Linked DNA regions of Rubrivivax gelatinosus IL144. The protein of the gene in region 2 interacts with the protein of the main gene of each other region in a pairwise test. Links are inferred from orthologs where the notes say so. Each region holds a gene or a part of one and is shown on either strand. Other genes may lie near its edges. The genes, in order: ligA and leuS.

What was found.
Region 1: the proteins of leuS (region 2) and ligA interact in binary tests that used the Escherichia coli proteins (3 or more experiments, as listed by UniProt). The link is inferred for Rubrivivax gelatinosus IL144 from one-to-one orthologs.

Annotation. Positions count from the first base shown.
Region 1 is NC_017075.1:2,541,166-2,544,323, reverse strand. Bases 77-2,999 are described here. They hold ligA (NAD-dependent DNA ligase LigA), read right to left. Parts: upstream 2,619-2,999; coding sequence 534-2,618; downstream 77-533. Other genes in these bases: RGE_RS11750 (cell division protein FtsZ), read right to left, coding at 2,636-2,999; def (peptide deformylase), read right to left, coding at 77-534. Also shown: more of def, read right to left, coding at 1-76; more of RGE_RS11750, read right to left, coding at 3,000-3,158. UniProt on the Escherichia coli protein: DNA ligase that catalyzes the formation of phosphodiester linkages between 5'-phosphoryl and 3'-hydroxyl groups in double-stranded DNA using NAD as a coenzyme and as the energy source for the reaction.
Region 2 is NC_017075.1:4,835,945-4,839,395, forward strand. The notes cover bases 51-3,266. They hold leuS (leucine--tRNA ligase), read left to right. Parts: upstream 51-441; coding sequence 442-3,066; downstream 3,067-3,266. Other genes in these bases: RGE_RS22065 (ExbD/TolR family protein), read left to right, coding at 51-423; RGE_RS22075 (LPS-assembly lipoprotein LptE), read left to right, coding at 3,053-3,266. Outside these bases: more of RGE_RS22065, read left to right, coding at 1-50; more of RGE_RS22075, read left to right, coding at 3,267-3,451.

The DNA.
Region 1 (3,158 bases), 2.3 Mb from region 2 along the record:
GTCGTCGGACGCGGGGTCCAGTTCGGGGAAGAGCACGCTGGTGAAGCCGAGTTTCGTCAGGTCGTCCATGCGCGTCGGGTACAGCCGGCCGATCAGGTGGTCGCACTCGTGCTGCACGACGCGGGCGTGGAAACCCTCGGCTTCGCGTTCGATCGCCCGGCCCTGGGCGTCGAAGCCGGTGTAGCGGATGCGCGCGAAACGCGGCACGACGCCGCGCAGCCCCGGCACCGACAGACAGCCTTCCCAGCCGTCGACCTTCTCGTCGGACAGCGGCGTGATCACCGGGTTGCACAGCACGGTCAGCGGCACCGCCGGCGCCTCCGGGTAGCGCTCGTTGCGCTCGAAGCCGAAGACGACGAGCTGCAGGTCGACGCCGATCTGCGGCGCCGCCAGGCCGGCGCCGTTGGCGGCGGCCATGGTTTCCATCATGTCGGCCACCAGCGCGTGCAGCTCGGGCGTGTCGAAGGCTTCGACCGGTTGGGCGACACGCAGCAGGCGCGCATCGCCCATCTTCAGGATCTCGTGCACGGCCATCAGGACTCCCCGGCGGCAGCGGCCGCCTCGTCGTTGGCGGCGGCCGCAGCCGCCTCGATCAGCGCCTTCAACCCGTCTTCGTCGAGCACGGTGATGCCGAGTTCACGCGCCTTCTCCAGCTTGCTGCCGGCTTCCTCGCCGGCGACGACGTAGTGCGTCTTCTTCGACACCGAGCCGGCGACCTTGCCGCCGGCGGCCTCGATGATCTCCTTGGCCTGCTCGCGCGACAGCGTCGGCAGCGTGCCGGTCAGCACCAGGGTCTTGCCGGCCAGCGGCAGCGCCGCCACGTTGGCAAGCGCCGCGCCTTCGTGCTCGTCCCAGCGGATGCCGGCGGCCCGCAGCTGCTCGACGACCTCGCGGTTGTGCGGCTGCTCGAAGAAGGTGCGGATGCTCTGCGCGACGATGGGCCCGACGTCGCGCACCTCCAGCAGCTGCTCGACGCTGGCGTCCATCACGCGGTCCAGGCTGCCGAAGTGGCGCGCCAGGTCCTTGGCGGTGGCTTCGCCGACCTGGCGGATGCCCAGCGCGTAGAGGAAACGCGCCAGCGTCGTCTGCTTGCTCTTCTCGAGCGCGGCGACGAGGTTGGCGGCGCTCTTGTCGGCCATGCGGTCCAGCGCCGAGAGCTTGAGCACGCCCAGCGTGTACAGCTCGGGCAGCGTGCGGATGATGCCGGCGTCGACGAGCTGGTCGACGAGCTTGTCGCCCAGGCCCTCGATGTCCATCGCGCGCCGGCCGGCGAAGTGCAGCAGCGCCTGCTTGCGCTGCGCGGCGCAGAACAGGCCGCCGCTGCAGCGGTGGTCGATGCCGCCGCGCTCGCGCGCGACGGCGCTGCCGCAGACCGGGCACTGGCGCGGCATGCGGAAGTTGGGCACATAGCCGGCGCGTTCGCCGGGCACGCGGCCGACGACTTCGGGAATCACGTCGCCGGCGCGGCGCACGACGACGGTGTCGCCGACGCGCACGCCTTTGCGGCGCAGCTCGAAGAGGTTGTGCAGCGTCGCGTTGCTGACCGTCGTGCCGCCGACGAACACCGGCTCCAGCTTGGCCACCGGCGTCAGCTTGCCGGTGCGGCCGACCTGGATCTCGATGGCGTTGAGCCGCGTCATCTGCTCCTGCGCCGGGTACTTGTGCGCCACCGCCCAGCGCGGCTCGCGGGTGACGAAACCCAGGCGCTTCTGCAGCGCGATGTCGTTGACCTTGTAGACGACGCCGTCGATGTCGAACGGCAGCCGGTCGCGCGCCGCGGCGATGCGCTGGTGGAAGGCGACGAGGCCGTCGGCGCCCTGAACCACCGCGCGTTCGCCGTTGACCGGCAGGCCGAAGGCGGCGAGCGCGTCCAGCGTCGCGCTGTGCGTCGCCGGCTGCTGCCAGCCCTGCACTTCGCCCAGGCCGTAGGCGTAGAAGCTCAGGCGCTTGTCGGCGAGCGAGCGGCTGTCGAGCTGGCGCACCGCGCCGGCGGCGGTGTTGCGCGGGTTGATGAAGGTCCTGGCGCCCTTCTCGCGCTGGCGTTCATTCAGGCGCTCGAAGTCGTCGCGCCGCATGTAGACCTCGCCGCGGACCTCCAGCACCGGCGGCGCCTCGCCGAACAGGCGCAGCGGGATCTGGCCGATCGTGCGGATGTTGTGCGTGACGTCCTCGCCGGTCTCGCCGTCGCCGCGGGTGGCGGCCTGCACCAGCAGGCCGGCTACGTAGCGCAGGTTGATCGCCAGGCCGTCGAACTTCAGCTCGGCAGCGTACTCGACCGGCGGCGCGTCCTCGCCCAGTTCCAGCTCGCGGCGCACACGCGCGTCGAAGGCCGCGGCACCGGCGGCGGTGGTGTCGGTCTCGGTGCGGATCGACAGCATCGGAACGACGTGGCGCACCGGCACCAGCCCGGGCAGCACCTGGCCGATGATGCGCTGCGTCGGCGAGTCGGGCGTCAGCAGCTCGGGGTGGTCGGCCTCGATCGCCTGCAGCTCCTGGAACAGGCGGTCGTACTCGGCGTCGGGGATCTCCGGCGCGTCGAGCACGTAGTAGCGGTGGGCGTGGTGGGCGAGCAGGCGGCGCAGCGCCTCCGCACGCGCGGCGGGGGTCGTCTCGGGCATGGGGGGATTCTGAAGGCTCAGCTGAACAGCCGCCGCGCCGCGGGCGAGCCGGCGGCCAGATCCAGCTTTTCGAGCTGGCCGTAAAGCTGTTCGAGCTCGCGGCCGATGGCGTCGAAGGCGTGCAGCGTCACCGGCTGGCCCTGGTCGTCGACGACGGTGGCGTCCATCTCGTCGGCCAGCGTCGTCGTCAGGCGGTGCCAGGTCGGGAAGGGTTCGAGGCGCGCCTCGGTCTGCGGCACGTCCAGCGCCAGCGTGCAGTCGCGCACGGCGGCGAGCTGGCCGTCCTCGGCCAGCGCGGCCTGCGGGTCGAAGCTCAGTACCAGCATCGGCGGCGCGCCGGCTTCCGCGCCCGGCAGCACCAGCCGCCCGGGCAGCGAACCCGGCACGAAGCCGTGGCGCTTGGCGGTCTGCTGCAGATAACCCACGGACCAGGCGACGTGGTTGGAGCGCAGCGTCACCGCCAGCTGGGCGTCCAGCGGGCTGGCCAGGCCGTCGAGTTCACGCGCGCGGGCCACGACTTCCAGCATGTCGGGGAAGTCG
Region 2 (3,451 bases):
ATGGCTTTCGGACGCCTGGACCGATCGAGCCCGCCGCCGCCGATCAGCGACATCAACATGACGCCGCTGATCGACGTCATGCTGGTGCTGCTGGTGATCTTCATCGTCACCGCGCCGCTGCTGGCCTCCAGCCTGAAGCTCGACCTGCCGGCCGCCGGCGCCTCGACGCCGTCGGACACGCCGGGTTTCGTCGCCGTCGCGCTCGACGCCGACGGCCAGCTCTACCTGGGTGAACAGCGCGCCAGCGCCGAGGAAGTCGAGCGTGCGCTGCGCGAGGCCGGCGCACGCGATCCGCAGACCGAAGTGCGGCTGCGCGCCGACCGCGCCGTGCCCTACGGCCAGGTCGCCGGCTTGATCGACGTCGCCCAACGTGCGGGCTTGTCGCGCATCGGCTTCGTCACCGAGCCTGCCGCACCCAGGTAGCTCCCTACAATCCGGGGGATGAACGAAAAGTACGTCCCCGCGGAAGTCGAAACCGCCGCCCAGGCGCACTGGAACGCCACCGGCGCGTTCAAGGTCGTCGAAGATCAGAGCAAGCCCAAGTTCTACGCCTGCTCGATGCTGCCCTACCCCAGCGGCAAGCTGCACATGGGGCACGTGCGCAACTACACCATCAACGACATGATGGCGCGCTACCTGCGCATGAAGGGCATGAACGTCCTGATGCCGATGGGCTGGGACGCCTTCGGCCTGCCGGCGGAGAACGCGGCCATCGACAACGGCGTCGCGCCGGCGAAGTGGACGCGCGCCAACATCGCCGACATGAAGAGCCAGATGCAGCCGCTGGGCCTGGCCTTCGACTGGAGCCGCGAGGTCGCCACCTGCGACGCCGGCTACTACAAGTGGAACCAGTGGTTCTTCCTGAAGATGCTCGAGAAGGGCATCGCCTACAAGAAGACGCAGATCGTCAACTGGGACCCGATCGACCAGACGGTGCTGGCCAACGAGCAGGTCGTCGACGGCCGCGGCTGGCGCTCGGGCGCGATCGTCGAGAAGCGCGAGATCCCCGGCTACTACCTGGCGATCACGAAGTACGCCGACGAGCTGCTCGCCGGCGTCAACGACAGCACCAGCGCCCACTACCTCGAAGGCTGGCCGGAGCGCGTGCGCCTGATGCAGGAGCACTGGATCGGCAAGAGCGAAGGCGTGCGCTTCGCCTTCACGCACGACATCCGCGGCGCCGACGGCGAGCTGATCCAGGGCGGGCGCATGTACGTCTTCACGACGCGCGCCGACACGATCAAGGGCGTCACCTTCTGCGCCGTCGCGCCCGAGCACCCGCTGGCGCAGCACGCCGCGCGCGACAACCCCGAGCTGGCCGCGTTCATCGAGACCTGCAAGAAGGGCGGCACGACCGAGGCCGAACTGGCGCTCAAGGAGAAGGAAGGCCGCCCGACCGGCCTCTTCGTCACCCACCCGCTGACCGGCGAACAGGTGCCGGTCTGGGTCGGCAACTACGTGCTGATGAGCTACGGCGACGGCGCGGTGATGGGCGTGCCGGCGCACGACGAGCGTGACTTCTCCTTCGCCAAGAAGTACGGCCTGAACATCGTCCAGGTGGTGCACGTCGACGGCGAGCACTACGACTACGAGCGCTGGCAGGACTGGTACGGCGACAAGACGCGCGGCGTGACGATCAACTCCGGCAACTACAGCGGCCTGCCGTACAAGCAGGCCGTCGACGCCGTCGCCGCCGCGCTGGCCGCCAAGGGCCTGGGCGAGAAGAAGACCACCTGGCGCCTGCGCGACTGGGGCATCAGCCGCCAGCGCTACTGGGGCACGCCGATCCCGATCATCCACTGCCCGCACTGCGGCGACGTGCCGGTGCCCGAGAAGGACCTGCCGGTCGTGCTGCCCGAGGATCTGGTGCCGGACGGCAGCGGCAACCCGCTGAACAAGTGCGAGTCCTTCCTGAACGTCGCCTGCCCGAAGTGCGGCGCCGCCGCCCGGCGCGAGACGGACACGATGGACACCTTCGTCGACTCGTCCTGGTACTACATGCGCTACTGCTGCCCGGACAGCGACGGCGCGATGGTCGACGCGCGCAACGAGTACTGGATGCCGATGGACCAGTACATCGGCGGCATCGAGCACGCGGTGCTGCACCTGCTGTACGCGCGCTTCTGGACCAAGGCGATGCGCGACATCGGCCTGGTGAGCTTCAGCGAGCCGTTCACGCGGCTGTTCACGCAGGGCATGCTGCTCAACGAGTCCTACTACCGCGAGGACGCGTCGGGCAAGAAGCGCTGGTTCTACCCGAGCGAAGTCGACGTGAAGTTCGACGAGCGTGGCCAGCCGGTGGGCGCCGTGGCCAAGGCCGACGGCCAGCCGGTGCAGCTCGGCGGCATCGAGAAGATGTCCAAGAGCAAGAACAACGTCGTCGAGCCGCGCGACATCATCGCCCGGTTCGGCGCCGACACCGCGCGCACCTTCACGATGTTCGCCGGCCCGCCGGACCAGAGCGCCGCGTGGTCGGACTCGGGCGCCGAAGGCGTGTTCCGCTTCCTGCGCCGGCTCTGGAGCTTCGGCGTCAAGGTCGCGCCGCGCGTGGCCGCCGCCGGCGCCGCGCCGCAGGGCACGAACCCGCTGCGCTACGAGGTGCACACGCTGCTCAAGCAGATCGGTGCCGACTACGACCGGCTGCAATACAACACCGTCGTCTCCGGCGCGATGAAGCTGCTGAACGCGCTGGAAGACGGCGCCGGCGCAGCCGACGACGCGACGCTGCGCGAAGGCGTCGGCATCCTGCTGCGCGCGCTGTACCCGGCGGCGCCGCACATCACGCACGCGCTGTGGGGCGAGCTCGGCTTCGCCGCCACGCTGGGCGAGCTGATCGACGCGCCCTGGCCCGAGGTCGACGACGCCGCGCTCGAGCGTTCGGAGATCGAGCTCGTGCTGCAGATCGCCGGCAAGACGCGCGGCAGCGTGCGCATCCCCGCCGACGCCGACCGCAAGGCGATCGAGGCGGCGGCGCTGGCCTCGCCCGAGTTCGCCAAGTTCGGCGAAGGCAAGGCGGCCAAGAAGGTCATCGTCGTGCCGGGCCGGCTCGTCAATGTCGTCGTCTGACCGCCGCCGCGCGCTGGGCGCGATCGCCGCGCTGGGCGCGCTCGCGCTCGGCGGTTGCGGCTTCCAGCTGCGCCGGCCGCAGAAGCCCAGCTTCGAGCGCATCGCGCTCGTCGGCTTCAAGCCGAAGTCGACGCTGGCGGCGGCGCTGCGCCGTGCGCTCGAACCCGACGTGCGCATCGTCGACGTGCCGGCGGCCGCGCAGGTCATCCTGCAGGTCACCGAGGACAAGCGCGAGAAGAGCGTCGTCGCTTCCACCTCCGCCGCCCAGGTGCGCGAGTTCGAGATCCGCGTGCGCCTGCACTTCAGCGCCCACACGCCCGACGGCCGCGAGCTGATCGCGCCGACCGAGCTGCTGCGCGAGGAAGACCTGAGCTACAGCGAAACC